Regions from separate parts of the Bradyrhizobium sp. AZCC 1610 genome, predicted to be linked through region 2. Evidence: predicted binding sites of a transcription regulator. Region 2 holds the regulator's gene; each other region holds the start of a gene.
The links. The regulator LexA, encoded in region 2, represses DNA repair genes until DNA is damaged. The targets are predictions, from matches to a motif close to TGTTCNNNNTGTGTTCNG.
Positions count from the first base shown of each region.

Region 1: the regulator LexA is predicted to act here: its motif matches at 3,577-3,594, upstream of uvrA (excinuclease ABC subunit UvrA).
Region 3: the regulator LexA is predicted to act here: its motif matches at 2,827-2,844, upstream of V1279_RS32635 (DNA recombination protein RmuC).

Region 1 is NZ_JAZHRR010000001.1:3,426,380-3,431,567, reverse strand. It holds gene V1279_RS17005 (HNH endonuclease) at 1-495, opposite strand, end outside; gene uvrA (excinuclease ABC subunit UvrA) at 509-3,490, opposite strand; gene V1279_RS16995 (outer membrane protein) at 3,778-4,551, opposite strand; gene V1279_RS16990 (outer membrane protein) at 4,779-5,188, opposite strand, start outside.
Region 2 is NZ_JAZHRR010000001.1:3,537,343-3,542,530, reverse strand. It holds gene V1279_RS17555 (ComEC/Rec2 family competence protein) at 1-1,954, shown strand, start outside; gene V1279_RS17550 (hypothetical protein) at 1,962-2,189, opposite strand; gene V1279_RS17545 (hypothetical protein) at 2,276-2,692, opposite strand; gene lexA (transcriptional repressor LexA) at 2,924-3,625, opposite strand; gene V1279_RS17535 (molybdopterin molybdotransferase MoeA) at 3,838-5,049, opposite strand; gene V1279_RS17530 (HAD-IA family hydrolase) at 5,061-5,188, opposite strand, start outside.
Region 3 is NZ_JAZHRR010000001.1:6,650,881-6,656,068, forward strand. It holds gene dapE (succinyl-diaminopimelate desuccinylase) at 1-370, shown strand, start outside; gene truA (tRNA pseudouridine(38-40) synthase TruA) at 367-1,104, opposite strand; gene fmt (methionyl-tRNA formyltransferase) at 1,104-2,036, opposite strand; gene def (peptide deformylase) at 2,177-2,704, opposite strand; gene V1279_RS32635 (DNA recombination protein RmuC) at 2,876-4,084, shown strand; gene V1279_RS32640 (AmpG family muropeptide MFS transporter) at 4,186-5,188, shown strand, end outside.

The DNA.
Region 1 (5,188 bases), 110 kb from region 2:
GCGCCCGCAAACGCGACAGCGACGCTGATCGCGCGTTAAAACTTGCATTCTTACTTTCGGGGTCGGAGCACGTCGAAAGGCAGCTTCGGGCAGTAGATCTGGAGAAACGAAGCCGGTTTCTCCGTCGCGAACGCAACGTTCGGCATCTCCTAAAATTCGCGGAAAAATCCGCCTGGCTAGGGACTCCTCGATAAGAGCATTTCCCCCGCCAAGGAGAAAGAGACACAATTCATCTGTTGTATGAATGACGGCGTAAGGTTGGTTCACGTGTCTCCAAAGCTCAACAAACTGGGGATACACAAGGCGCGCACGTCGTAGCTCTTCGCGTCTTTCTTCGTCCGACCAACCCACCCATACAGTTTGAGTTGAGAAAATCACTTGGCCCGCTTTGTCTGCCGTCAGCGTTAATGCAAAATAGAGACAGTTCGGGCGCGTCTCGGAAAGCGCACTCAAGCGATCATCTAAGCTCATCTTATGATGGTCGCGCGCGTCCACCTCAAGGCTCCTATTACTCCGCCGCCTCGCTCGCGCTGCTGCTCTTCCTTGGCTTCCCCTCCGCCTTCTTCAGCACCGGCGCCAAAAACTTCCCCGTATAGCTCCGCGGCGCCTTGACGATATCCTCCGGCGGGCCCCAGGCGACGATTTCGCCGCCGCCGTCGCCGCCTTCGGGGCCTAAGTCGATCACCCAGTCGGCGGTCTTGATGACTTCGAGGTTGTGCTCGATCACGACCACCGTGTTGCCTTGCGACACCAGCTCGTGCAGCACTTCCAGAAGCTTGGCGACGTCGTGGAAGTGCAGGCCGGTGGTCGGTTCATCAAGGATGTAGAGCGTGCGGCCGGTGGCGCGTTTTGACAACTCCTTAGCCAGCTTGACGCGCTGGGCTTCGCCGCCGGAGAGGGTGGTGGCCTGCTGGCCGACATGGATGTAATCGAGGCCGACGCGGTGCAGCGTCTTGAAAGTTTCGCGGACGCGCGGCACCGCCTTGAAGAATTCGGCGGCTTCCTCGACCGTCATGTCGAGCACGTCGGCGATGCTCTTGCCCTTGAACAGGACCTCTAGCGTCTCGCGGTTGTAGCGCTTGCCCTTGCAGGTGTCGCAGGTGACGTAGACGTCGGGCAAAAAGTGCATCTCGATCTTGATGACGCCGTCGCCCTGGCAGGCCTCGCAGCGGCCGCCCTTGACGTTGAAGGAAAACCGTCCCGGCTCGTAGCCGCGCGCCTTGGCTTCGGGCAGGCCGGCGAACCATTCGCGGATCGGCGTGAAGGCGCCGGTATAGGTCGCGGGGTTCGAGCGCGGCGTACGGCCGATCGGCGACTGGTCGATGTCGATGATCTTGTCGATATGCTCCAGCCCCTCGATGCGGTCGTGCGGGGCGGCGCCTTCGCTGGCGTTGTTCAGTTTGCGGGCGATGGCCTTGTAGAGCGTATCGATCAAGAGCGTCGACTTGCCGCCGCCGGAGACGCCGGTGACGCAGGTGAACAGCCCGAGCGGGATTTCCGCTGAGACGTTCTTGAGGTTATTGCCGCGGGCGTTGACGACCTTGATGGTGCGCCTGTGGTTCGGCGGCTTGCGCTCGGGGATCGCCACCGACATCTCGCCGGTGAGGTATTTGCCCGTCAGCGAGTTCGGATTCTTCATGATCTCCGCGGGCGTGCCCTGCGCCACGATATGGCCGCCATGCATGCCGGCGCCGGGGCCGATGTCGAGCACGTAATCGGCGAGCCTGATCGCGTCCTCGTCATGCTCGACCACAATCACGGTATTGCCGAGGTCGCGCAGCCGCTTCAACGTTTCCAGCAGCCGCGCGTTGTCGCGCTGGTGCAGGCCGATCGAGGGCTCGTCCAGCACGTAGAGCACGCCTGTGAGACCCGAGCCGATCTGGGAGGCGAGGCGGATGCGCTGGCTTTCGCCGCCGGACAGTGTGCCCGAGGCGCGCGACAGCGTGAGATAGTTCAGGCCGACGTCGAGCAGGAACGACAGCCGCTCGCGGATCTCCTTCAGCACGCGCGCGGCGATCTCGTTCTGCTGCGCGTTCAGCGCCTTCGGCACGGTCTCGAACCATTCGCCGGCGCGGAGCACCGACAATTCCGAGATTTCGCCGATGTGCTTGCCGCCGATCTTGACGCACAGCGCCTCGGGCTTGAGGCGATGGCCGTTGCAGCCCGCGCAGGGGATGTCGGAGAAATACTTTGCCAGCTCCTCGCGCGCCCATTCGCTCTCGGTCTCGCGGTAGCGGCGCTCGAGATTGGTGATGACGCCCTCGAACGGTTTCTTGGTGTCGTAGGAGCGGACGCCGTCCTCATAGGAGAACTTGATTTCGTCGTCGCCGGAGCCGTGCAGCAATGCTGCCTGCGTCTTCTTCGGCAGGTCCTTCCACTTGGTGTCGAGCGTGAACTTGTAGAACTTGCCGAGCGCGGTCAGCGTCTGGATGTAATAGGGCGAGGACGATTTGGCCCACGGCGCTATCGCGCCCTTGCGGAGCGTCAATTCCTTGTCGGGGATGACGAGGTCCTCGTCGATATGCTGCTCGACGCCGAGGCCGCCGCAGGCAGGACACGCGCCGTAAGGGTTGTTGAACGAGAACAGCCGCGGCTCGATCTCGGGAATGGTGAAGCCGGAAACCGGGCAGGCGAACTTTTCCGAAAACAGAATCCGTTCCGGCCCGCTCTTGTCGTGGATCTTTGCGGTCTTCTTGTCGGACTTCTTCTCTTCCACAGCCGCCGGCGCGTCGGCATATTCGATCACGGCGAGGCCTTCGGCGAGCTTCAGCGCGGTCTCAAAACTTTCGGCAAGGCGCTGGCCGATGTCGGGGCGGACCACGATGCGGTCGACCACCACGTCGATGTCGTGCGGGAATTTCTTGTCGAGCGTCGGCGCCTCGGCCAGCTCATGGAAAGTGCCGTCGATCTTGACGCGCTGAAAGCCCTTCTTGAGCCATTCGGCGAGCTCCTTCCTGTACTCGCCCTTGCGGCCGCGCACGACCGGCGCGAGCAGATAGAGCCTTGTGCCTTCGGGCAGCGCCAGCACGCGGTCGACCATCTGCGAGACGATCTGGCTTTCGATCGGCAGCCCCGTGGCGGGCGAATAGGGCACGCCGACGCGCGCCCACAGCAGGCGCATATAGTCGTAGATTTCGGTGACGGTGCCGACGGTGGAGCGCGGGTTCTTCGAGGTGGTCTTCTGCTCGATCGAGATCGCGGGCGACAGGCCGTCGATCTGGTCCACATCCGGCTTCTGCATCATCTCCAGGAACTGGCGCGCGTAAGCCGAGAGCGACTCGACATAGCGGCGCTGTCCCTCGGCATAGATGGTGTCGAAGGCGAGCGAGGATTTGCCGGAGCCGGAGAGGCCGGTGAATACGACGAGCTTGTCTCTGGGAATCTCGAGATCGACGTTCTTGAGATTGTGCTCGCGCGCGCCGCGGATGGTTATCGCGCGCAATCCTGAGCCGGCGGGTGTTTGGCGCTTCGCCCTGAGCACTTCATCCATATCGGCATTTCCAGGCGCGTGAGGCGCGCCACGTTGGGCGCGCAGTGCCCGCGAGGACCGGGGATCAGGCGCCGATGATCGAAAGTCGGAACATAGGCAGAACGATGAATGATTTCCAGTGCCGCGTACAATCCATCAACGGATTGTTTGTGCAGCCATCTTTTTGGCAGCAGCCGTCAGCAGTTCCACGCACGTGAACGGTAACGTTCCACAAGCAAACAACAAGGCAAAACAAAAAGGCCGGCGCGAGGCCGGCCTTTCGGTATTCGGTTTGCTGAAAGCGAAGCTCAATACCTCGCGACGACCGGACCGCCGAAGCGGTAGTTGATACGGGCGGTGACCATATCGACGTCCTGGCTAATACGATCAGTCCGGACGGAGGCTCCGGCCGGGAAGAGCGCACCGGTGCCGACCATCACTATGTCGCGGTCTCCCATGAACAAGTGATTGTACTCGACGCCAACCGACCAGTTCGGTGCAAATCCGTATTCCAATCCGACGCCGACTGTGGCGCCCCAACGGGTATCGTTAGCCGAATCGAAGGCCACGCCGGTGGCAATATCGAGACCGGCATACTTGTTGCTGGTGACGGCCGCGCCGCCCTTGACGTAAAGCAGCGCGTTGTTCCAAGCGTACCCGACTTGCCCGGTGAAAAGACCGAAAGCATCAATCCTGGATTCGTTTCGGGTGACGAGAAGTTGAGCGCTGGTATTTGATCCCTCGAAATCAGCCCAGTTACCCTGTGCTTCGAGGCCGAAGACCCACTGAGAGGCCTGCCAGCGATAGCCGATCTGGCCGCCGACGGTTCCGCCCGTTGCATCGTGACAGCCCTCAGGCGCGGCGGGAACAACGGGGCCCACCAAAACGAAACTAGTGATGTCCCAGCAATTGCGGCTCGAACCCCAGCCTCCGTTCGCGCCGATGTAGAAGCCGCTCCAGTCGTACATCGCAATCGCGGCGGCAGGCGCCTTGGTGTAGGGCCGAGCGGCAAGGTCCGCGGCGATCGCGGGCGCCATCCCAAGCGCGATCAGAGCGGTGGTCGTCAACAAAACTTTCTTCACGTTTCTTCCTTTCGGCATTTCCAACGCAACTACCGTAGTAGTCAATTTCAGGTTGCCGGCGCATATAGCGTGAAGTCATCGCAGAATGCTGTCGCCGAAAAACCACATCCGCGGCAAATGTATGCGCAATGCAACCGGGGAGGGTATTGACTAGGCCGCGGTACAACCAAACAAAAAGGCCGGCGCGAGGCCGGCCTTTTCGGTATTCGGTTCGCTGAAAGCGAAGATCAGTACCTCGCGATAACCGGGCCGCCGAACCTGTAGTTGATGCGAGCGGTGACGATATCAACGTCCTGGCTGATCCGGTCGGTGCCGAAGAAGGCGCCAGTCGTGTCGACGAAGGTGTGGGTGCGGTCTTGCATGAACAGGTGATTGTACTCGACGCCGACCGACCAGTTCGGAGCGAAGCCGAATTCGATGCCCGCGCCGACCACGGCACCCCAGCGGGTGTCATCACCGGTGGTGCCGACCACGAGGCCCGTGGGAACATCAAAGATGCGGTAACGATCCGCCGTAACGGCCGCACCACCTTTGACATAGAACAGAACGTTGTTGGCCGCGTAACCGACTTGGCCCGTGATCAGGCCGAATGCATCAATGCGCGACTCGTTGCGGAGCGTCGGATCGATCAGGCTGA
Region 2 (5,188 bases):
AGCGGGCTTTGCGATCGCGACATGGAAGACAGCGCGGATTGCGCATGGCGTGCTGGCGCGGCCGATGTTTTCGGTGGCGCTGACCGGCTTCGTCGAAACCCGCGACATTCGCGAGCGCACCGACCGCTTTGTCCTGCGCGTCATCACCATGGAAAGCGCACGCGGGACGACGAAGCTCGATCGCGTCCGGCTGTCGGTGAAGAAGGGCACCGCGCCCGCGGTCGGCAGCTTCGTCGAGCTGAAGGCGCGGCTGTTGCCGCCGCTCACGCCGGTGCGGCCGGGCAGCTACGATTTCAGCCGCGATATGTTCTTTGCCGGCATCGGCGCCTCGGGCTTCGTGATGGGCGCGATCAAGACCGCCGAGCCGCCCGCCACCGGCGGCGGGCTACGCCTGCGCTATTCCGCGTTCATGCAGGGGCTGCGCGACACGATCGACGCGCGGATCAGGACCACTCTGGAAGGTGACAAGCGCGCGATCGCCACTGCGCTATTGACCGGGCGGCGCGACGCGATCTCGCCGCCGGTGAACGACGCCATGTTCATCTCAGGTCTCGGCCATGTGCTGTCGATCTCCGGCTATCATATGGCTGTCGTCGCCGGCGTCGTGTTCTTTGCGGTGCGGGCGCTGCTCGCGCTGTTTCCCGCGCTCACCGTCGGCTACGCCATCAAGAAATGGTCGGCGGCGGCTGCGTTCCTCGCCGCCGCGTTCTATCTGCTGCTGTCGGGGGCGGAAGTGGCGACGCAACGCTCGTTCTTCATGACGGCCGTGGTGCTGATCGCTGTCATGGTCGATCGTCGGGCGATTACGTTTCGCACGCTCGCGGTCGCGGCCCTGATCGTGCTGACGGTCGCGCCGGAAGCGCTGGTGCATCCCAGTTTTCAGATGTCGTTTGCTGCCACGCTCGGGCTGGTGGCGCTGGTGCAGATCGGCTTGCCGCGCCTGTTCGCGACGCCTGACCATACCGCAACCGCCCGCGTGGCGCTGTGGGGCGGCCGTGAGATCGCGATGCTGCTGCTGGCCTCGCTGGTGGCGGGGCTCGCGACCATGCCTTACGCGGCCTTTCACTTTCACCGGGTCACGCCTTACGGCGTGCTGGCCAATCTCGCGGCGATGCCGGTCGTCTCCGCGGTCGTGATGCCGGCGGGCTTGCTCGGCCTCGTCGCGATGCCGTTCGGCTTCGATCGCCTGTTCTGGGCGATCATGGGCATCGGCATCGACTGGATGATTGCGGTGACGCAATGGGTCGCGGCGCTGCCCGGCGCGGTCGGGCGGGTGCCGGCGTTCGGCATCGGCCCGCTGATTGCGGCCAGTCTCGGCATCATCCTGCTCGGCCTGTTGCGCACGCCGCTGCGCTGGTCGGGCGCGGTGCTGGTGCTATCAGCGGCACTATGGGCGGCGAGGGCGCCGCTGCCGGACATCCTGATCTCCGCCGATGGTCGCAATGTCGCCGTCCGCGGCCAGGATGGAAGGCTGCATCTGATGCATGCGGCGAAGGGCTCCCGGGATGCCTTCCTCCTGAAGGAGTGGCTGGCGGCGGACGCGGACGCGCGTACGGCCGCTGACGCATCGCTCACCGCAGGCGTCTCATGCGACGACCTTGGCTGCGTAACGCAATCCGCCGGCGGCCTTATCGCGCAGGCGCTCAAGCCCGAGGCGCTTTCGGACGATTGCGAGCGCGCGGCGCTCATCGTGACGCTGCGGCAGGCGCCCGCTTCATGCGCGGCTTCCGTCATCGATGCCGACCGGTTGCGGCGGCAGGGCGCAATGGCGTTGCGGCGAGGCCGTGAGGGATTTGTCGTCGAGGCAGCCAAGCCCAGGGGGATCGACCGCCCGTGGTCGCCGGCCGCAGCCGACGAGCGCGAGGCCGACGCCACCGTGCTTGCGCCGCGTGTCGTGCCGCCGCGCGCCGTCGATGCGACGCCGGCCGAGGCCGACCTTCAGGCGGAGGAATAGAGGAACATCAGTGCTCGTCGACCGTCGGGCTGGCGGGTATTTCGAAGGCGCCCAGATGAAACTCCTCAGGCGCGTCGGGCTCCGATGGCAAATTGACCAGCGTGAACGACGCCTCGGGGAATTGCCGCCAGATCGCGAGATCCTCGGCCGTGATGGTGAGCCAGCCGTACCTGAACATGTATCGTCCGGGCTCGGTGACGCGTCCGGCCTTTTGCCATGTAACCTTGTTGACCACCGACTGCCCCTCGGCGCCGAGTTCTGAAAAAATTACATTACCACGATCCGCCGGCCTAAACCGGCGGATCGCGTTCGCGTTTGCGTTTATCCGGTCACGATGGATTCGGCCGGCGGCGCTTCCGTCACCTTCGGTGCACGTTCGCCCTCGGTCACCGGCAATTGCAGCACAGTCGCGCGCTGGCCTTCGCAGAGCTGCGTCACCAGCACATGGCTTCCGTCAGGAAATTCGATCGCGTCATGGTGACGGTCGGATACTTCGGGTTCGATCTGGTTAAACTTGCCGACCCGCCAGTCGGTGGTTCGCGTCCAGATCCACCGGTTATCGTATTTGACGTCCTCGGCGAACGCCAGCTCGGTGCCGGGAAGCATGCAGACCGCCACTGCTGGCTCGCGTTCCGACGCAAAGCCGCGGGTCGATGTACCGCGGAAGGTCGTGGTGATCAGCGTCTCGCCGACCTGGGCAGGCCGCGTTGCCACAGCATGCAGGCTATAGTCACACATCGGATGGCTCCCTCGTTTGAGATAGCTGACCCGTGTCTCGAAGGAGGCACAAGCCTCTATCAGAGTGGACATGGCGCAGAGCCTTTTCTTGTTTCTGGGCAATTCTGCGACTGGCGCGCTGCGCCTAAATCACAAACGCGCTAACGCGGCTTGGTTCCGGCCGCGCCACAAAAAACCCCGGCCGAAGGCCGGGGCGGGGTGTCGTCGCCGTCGTGTCTGCAATCCGACAGTTCAATACTTCCGGTACAGGCCGATCAGCTTGCCCTGAATCCGGACCCGGTTCGGCGGCAGGATGCGGACTTCGTAGGAGGCATTGGCCGGCTCCAGCGCAATCGAGGCGCCGCGGCGGCGGAAGCGCTTCAGCGTGGCTTCCTCCTCGTCGATCAGCGCCACCACGATATCGCCGGTGTCGGCGGTCTCGTTACGCTGGATCAGCGCCATGTCGCCGTCGAGAATCCCGGCGTCGACCATGGAATCGCCGCGGACTTCGAGCGCGTAATGCTCGCCGGAGCCGAGCATGTCAGGCGGCACGCTGATGGTGTGGCTGCGGGTCTGCAGCGCCTCGATCGGCGTACCGGCGGCGATCCGGCCCATCACGGGGACGGCGACCGGGCGGTTGCCGTCATCCTCGGAAGCCGGCACGCTCACCGAGCGCTTGCCGAGCGTGCCTTCGATGACGCTCGGCGTGAAGCCGCGGCGGCCGTTGCCGGCGGCAGCAAGCTCCGGCAGCTTGATGACTTCGATGGCGCGGGCGCGGTTGGGCAGCCGGCGGATGAAGCCGCGCTCCTCCAGCGCCGTAATGAGGCGGTGGATTCCGGATTTCGAGCGCAGGTCGAGCGCGTCCTTCATCTCGTCAAAGGAGGGCGGTACGCCGGCCTCTTTCAGCCGTTCATTGATGAAACGCAGAAGTTCATACTGTTTGCGCGTAAGCATCGCGAGCAATCCCCCGGTTGGCACAGTCTTTCGGTCCCGAAGCGTCAGGGTCCATCGCGGGAGTCCCTAAAACTCCCAACCCTGGACACTAGCAGTCGAAACAAATCATGAACGGACACTATATGTTCGATATGTGTTCCGCAACCACTTAATTTCAGGTGAACGCATTGCGGCTTCGGCCCAAAACGCCCTTAAAGGCGCCGTTCAGGGCATCATTCGGGCAGCCGGAGCAGTTCGCAGCGCGAACCCTTTGCGGCAGCCGGCGCGAACGGCGGACGTATCACAAGTGCCCGCGCCGCAGCGAGATTCCCGAGCAGCGATGAATCCTGGTGGCTCACCGGCACCGCCATCAGCGTGCCGTCCGCGCGCGCTTCGAGCCGTGCCCGAAGATAGTCTTCGCGCTGGTCGTTGGCGGCGAGATCGCGGCCCAGCAAGGCGCTTTCGCGCGGATGATGGATGGTGTCGCAGCCCGATAGCGCACGAATCAACGGCACCAGAAACAGGAAGCCGCAGACATAGGAGGAGACCGGATTGCCGGGCAGGCCGATCACCCGCATCGTGCCCAGCCTGCCGTGCATCATCGGCTTGCCCGGCCGCATCGCTATGCGCCAGAACGCCATGGCCGTCCCCTCGGCCTCCAGCGACCGCTTGACGAGGTCATGGTCGCCGACCGAGGCGCCGCCCAGGGTGATCAGGATATCCGCGCTTGCCTCGCGCGCACGGCGGATACCTTGCGCGGTGGCATCGACCGTGTCGGCGGCGATTCCGAGATCGACGACCTCGGCGCCCTCGGCCCGCGCCAGCGCCCGGATGCCGTAGCCGTTGGAATAGACGATCTGGCCGGGGCCGGGGGTAGCGCCCGGCATCACCAGCTCGTCGCCGGTGGCGAGGACTGCGACCTTTGGGCGGCGGTGCACCGCAAGCTCCGGATAGTTCATGCCGGCGGCGAGCGACAAATCGCGGTCGGTCAGGCGGCGCCCGCGCGTGAGCAGCACATCGCCCTCGCGGAAATCGACGCCGGCGGCGCGGATATGCCGCCCGGGAACGGCGGCTTCGGTGATGGCGAGGGAATCGCCGTCGATGGCCGTGTCTTCCTGGATGATGACGGCGTCGGCCCCCTCAGGGATCACGCCGCCGGTGAATATCCGCACCGCTTCGCCCGCGCCTACCTTCCGCTCGAACGGCCGTCCGGCCGCGACCTCGCCGATCACCTTCAGCCGCACCGAGAGATCGGCGGCATCGGCCGCGCGCACCGCATAGCCGTCCATCGCCGACATCGCCCGCGGCGGCTGCGTCCGCCGCGCGGCGACGTCGCGCGCCAGCACGCGATGCCAGGCATCGTCGAGCGCGATCATTTCCTCGGGCAGGGGTGCGGCGCCGGCAAGGATCGCAGCAAGCGCATCGGCAACAGGCATCAAGGCCACGGGCAGACCTCCTATACTTCAAGTGCGGTCAGTGCCCTTGCCACGTCATCCGTCGATGCCACGTGGATGGCACAAAGGCCGCGCGCCCGCGCACCTTCGATATTGGCGGCCGAGTCGTCGAAGAACAGGATCCTCTGTG
Region 3 (5,188 bases), 3.1 Mb from region 2:
CCGCTTCAACGACAACCACACCCAGGAAACGCTGCGCGCGCTGGTTGAAGAACGGCTGGCGACGGCCTGCGGCAACCGCATCCGCGCCCGCATCGCGTGGGAATATTCCAACTCCAACGTGTTCGTGACAAAACCCGGCGCCTTCACTGATTTGGCCGTCAGCGCGATCGAGGAGGTGACGGGGCGCAAGCCGGAGCTCTCGACCTCCGGCGGCACCTCGGACGCACGCTTCATTTCGAGCTACTGCCCGGTGATCGAGTTCGGCCTGGTCGGCCAGACCATGCACCAGATCGACGAGCGCACGCCGGTGTCGGATCTGGAAAAGCTGACGCGGATTTATCGCGGCTTGCTGGATAGGTATTTCGCCTAGTACTCCACCCGCACCAGATAGAGCCCGTCGGGCGGCGCGACCGGGCCGCAAGCGGCGCGGCTGCGGGCGTCGAGCGCCTTCTGCAGATCGTCGGCGTTCCAGCGGCCCTCGCCGACCCAGACCAGCGATCCAACCATCGAGCGCACCTGGCTGTGCAGGAACGAGCGCGCCGAGGTGATGATGTTGACGGCGTCGCCCTGCCTGATCACGTCGAGCTGGTCGAGCGTCTTCTCCGGCGACTTCGCCTGACATTCGGTGTCGCGAAACGTGGTGAAATCGAATTTGCCGACCAGCCGCTGCGCGGCCTCATGCATCGCATCGGTGTCGAGCAGCCGCGGCAGCCGCCAGACCTTGCCGAGGTCGAGCGCGAGATTGGCCCGGCGATTGGATATTCGATAGAGGTAATGCCGCTTCTTGGCCGAGAAACGTGCCTCGAACGTATCGGGCACGATCTCCGCCGACAGCACGCCGATCGGATGCGGCCGAAGATGCGCATTCAGCCCGTCGCGAAAGCGGCCCGGCACGAAATGTTTTGCGATATCGCAATGCGCGACCTGGCCCAGCGCGTGCACCCCGGCGTCGGTGCGCCCGGCGCCATGCACGCGCACCCGCTCGCCGCAGATCGCCTTGACCGCATCTTCCAGCGCGCCCTGCACCGAGGCGCCATTTTCCTGCAGTTGCCAGCCGCAGAACGGGCTGCCGTCATATTCGATGATGAGTTTGTAGCGGGGCATCAGCCGAGCCGCGCTGGCGGTTTGAGCGGCGTGCCGCGCAAAAACTCCGCAGTCTTCATCGGCGCCTTGCCGGCGCGCTGCAACTCAAGGATGCGGATCGCGCCGTCGCCGCAGGCGATCGTCAACCCATCGTCGAGCACCTCGCCCGGCGCGCCCGCGCCCTTGGCCGGTTCGCAGCGCAAAATCTTGACACGTGCCGGCTCGCCATCGCTCGCGACTTCGCACCAGGCGCCGGGGAACGGCGACAGCCCGTGAATATGCCGCAGCACTTCGCGCGCGGGCCGCTGCCAGTCGATCCGCGCCTCGCCCTTCTCGATCTTGGCGGCGTAGGTCACACCGTCTTCGCTCTGCTTCTGGAGCTGCAGCCCGCCGCGTGCCAGCGCGCCGATCGCACGCACCATCAGGTCGGCGCCGAGCGGCGCCAGCGCGTCATGCAGATCGGCGGCGGTCATGGTATCCGTGATCTGTAGCCGCTCGGCCATCGCGACGTCGCCGGTGTCGAGGCCTGTATCCATCTTCATCACCATCACGCCGCTCTCGGCGTCGCCAGCCATGATGGCGCGGTTGATCGGGGCTGCGCCGCGCCAGCGCGGTAAAAGTGACGCGTGCAGGTTGAAGCAGCCGAGCGGCGGCGCATTGAGGATGGCTTGCGGCAGGATCATGCCGTAGGCGACGACGACCGCCGCATCGGCATTGTGCGCGCGAAACTCCTCAAGCGCTTCCGGCGTCTTCAACGTGGTCGGCGTCAGCACGGGAATCCCTAGCCGCCGCGCTTCCTGCTCCACGGGCGTCGGCTGCAGCTTCATGCCCCGCCCGGCCGGCTTCGGCGCGCGGGTGTAGACGGCCTCGACCTCATGGCCGTGGGCCACGAGTGCCAGCAGCGTCGGCACCGCGAAATCGGGCGTGCCCATGAAGATCAAGCGAAGCGGCATGAGGCGGAAAATCCCGGGACGATTTCAGCTTAATCCGTCATGGCCGGGCTTGTCCCGGCCATCCACGTCTTTGGTGCAGCGAGAAAGAAAGACGTGGATGCCCGGCACAAGGCCGGGCATGACGGTCGATAGAGTAGGGTCTACTCCGCCGCGCGCTTGGCGGCTTTCGTAAACTTCTTCATCACGCGGTCGCGCTTCAGTTTTGACAGATAGTCGACGAACAGCACGCCGTTGAGGTGGTCGATCTCGTGCTGGATGCAGGTGGCAAACAGGCCGTCGGCGTCTTCCTCGTGCACCTTGCCGTCGAGATCGGTGAAGCGGATGCGCACCTGCGCCGGGCGCTCGACCTCCTCGTAATATTCGGGGATCGAGAGGCAGCCCTCTTCGTACACCGACAATTCCTCCGACGAGGAGATGATTTCCGGATTGATGAACACCCGTGGCTGCGGCTTGGTTTCGCCGTCCTCGCTCTTCTTGGCGAGGTCCATGGTGATCAGCCGCAACGGCTGCGCGACCTGGATCGCAGCCAGCCCGATGCCGGGGGCGTCGTACATGGTCTCGAACATGTCGTCGGCGAGCTTGCGGATCTCCGTCGTCACCTTCTCGACGGGTTTGGAGACCAGCCGGAGCTGTTTGTCCGGCAGGATGATGATTTCTCTTAGGGCCATAGCGCGCGATTTAAGCTGCTGATTTGCCGGGGTCAATGCGCGGCGGAACGCATTCGGACGGCCTTAACCATGATTTTTAACGCCGCGTTACACATGAAAATTAACCCGCCATTTACCATAAATGTTCCCTCTTCGTTCGCGAAAGCCGGCGAATCGGGCTACAAGTCGCGAATGAACGAGATTCTTTTCATCGTCGGCGACCTGCCGATCCACGTCGGCGAGGCGCTGGCAGGCTTTGGCGCGCTCGCATTGGTGCTGCTGCTGGCGATCGCCATCGTCATCGCCCGCTCCGGCCGCCGTGGCGCGGAACTGGCGATGGCGCAGGCGATCCGCGCCGACGAGTTGGAAGAGCGCCTGAGCGAGATGCTGCGGGCGCAGAGCGAGTCCACCGGCCGGGTCGACGCCATGGGCCAGGCGCTGGCCGGCCGCCAAGCCGAGATGGCGCGCGCGGTCAATGAGCGGCTGGATTCGGTGACCCACCGCGTCGGCCAATCGATGGAAGCGACCACGCGCCACACCATGGATAGTCTGCGCGTGCTGCATGAGCGGCTCGGCATCATCGACAATGCGCACAAGAACCTCACCGACCTGACGTCGCAGGTCACGACGCTGCGCGACGTGCTCGCCAACAAGCAGTCACGCGGCGCCTTCGGCCAGGCGCGGATGGAAGCGATCGTGCAGGACGGCATGCCGCAGGGCTCCTACGCGTTCCAGCACACGCTCTCGACCGGGAAGCGGCCGGACTGCGTGGTGTTCCTGCCCGACCAGCGTCCGCTCTGCATCGACGCGAAATTTCCGCTGGAAGCGATGACTGCGCTGCACGATGCGCGCAGTGACGAGGAAAAGAAATTCGCCACGCAGCGGCTGCGCAACGACGTGATGAAGCACGTCAACGACATCGCCGAGAAATATCTGATTACTGGCGAGACCCAGGATACCGCGCTGATGTTCGTGCCGTCGGAGTCGGTCTATGCCGAAATCCACGACGGTTTCGACGACGTGATCCAGAAGGCCTACCGCGCCCGCGTCGTGCTGGTGTCGCCCTCGCTGCTGATGCTGGCGATTCAGGTGATGCAGCAGATCCTGAAAGACGCCAGGATGCGCGACGCCGCCGACCAGATCCGCACCGAGGTGCTCAACCTCGGCGACGATCTGGGGCGCCTGCGCGAACGCGTGCTGAAGCTGCAGAAGCATTTTGGCGACGTCAACGAGGACGTCAGGCAGATCCTGATCTCCGCCGACAAGATCGAAAAGCGCGCCGGGCGGATCGAGGAACTCGATTTCAGCAAGACCGACGCGCCGGTGGAAGTGCCGCGCGTGGTCAAGGGCGGAACAGCCGAGCTGTTCCCCGTGCCGCGCAAGCTGCAAGCGGGGGAGTAGGCAGTTATTGCGCAGCTATAGCCACATATCAAACTGTCATCGCCCGGCTTGAAGCCGGGCGATGACAGTCTTTTTGTTGCAGAATCTGCTAACACCCCTCCATGACAGCACCAGAATCCACCTCCGTTTCACCTGAGAAAGCTGCCGCTCCCGCACCGTCCTGGCGCGAGGGCTGGGCCGTCTATCTTCAGCCGCGCGTGCTGATCGTGCTGATGCTCGGCTTTTCGTCAGGCTTGCCGCTGGCGCTGTCGGGATCGACGCTGCTGGTATGGATGCGGGAATCCGGCGTGGATCTCGGCACCATCGGGCTGTTTGCGCTGGTCGGCACGCCCTACACGCTGAAATTTGTCTGGGCGCCGCTGGTCGATGCACTGCACGTGCCGGTCTTCACGCGCGCCTTCGGCCGACGCCGCGGCTGGCTGGTGTTCTCGCAACTGCTCCTGATCGGTGCGATCTTGCTGCTGGCGCTAACCGACCCGGCGCGCTCGCCGCTGTTCGTCGCGCTCGGCGCACTGCTGGTCGCAACGATGTCGTCGACGCAGGACATCGTGGTCGATGCATTCCGCGTCGAAAGCCTGCCCGAGAGCGAACAGGCCGCCGGCATGGCCTCCTACGTCGCGGCTTACCGGATCGGCTTGCTGGTATCGACCGCCGGCGTTCTATTCCTGGTGAGCGCATTCGAAAGCACCGGCATCGGGCGTCACGCAGCCTGGATGTGGGGCTATGTTGCCATGGCAGCACTGGTGCTGATCGGCACCGTCACCGCGCTGGCCGCAACCGAGCCGGAACAATCGGTGCGTGCGGAGGCCAAGACTCGCGGCGAGACAGCTTTCTCGCGCGTCATGCATGCGGCCGTCGGGGCGTTCTCCGAATTTCTCGCCCGCAAGTATGCCTGGGTGGCGCTGGCCTTCGTGGTGCTGTTCAAATTCACCGATGCGTTTTCCGGCACGATGACCGCGCCGTTCGTGATCGACCTCGGCTTCACCCGCAACGACTACGCCGCCATCGTCAAGGGTGTCGGCCTTATCGCGACCCTGATCGGCGGATTTGCCGGCGGCTATCTGGCGCGGCGCTATTCGCTGGTCGCAAGCCTGTGGATCGGCG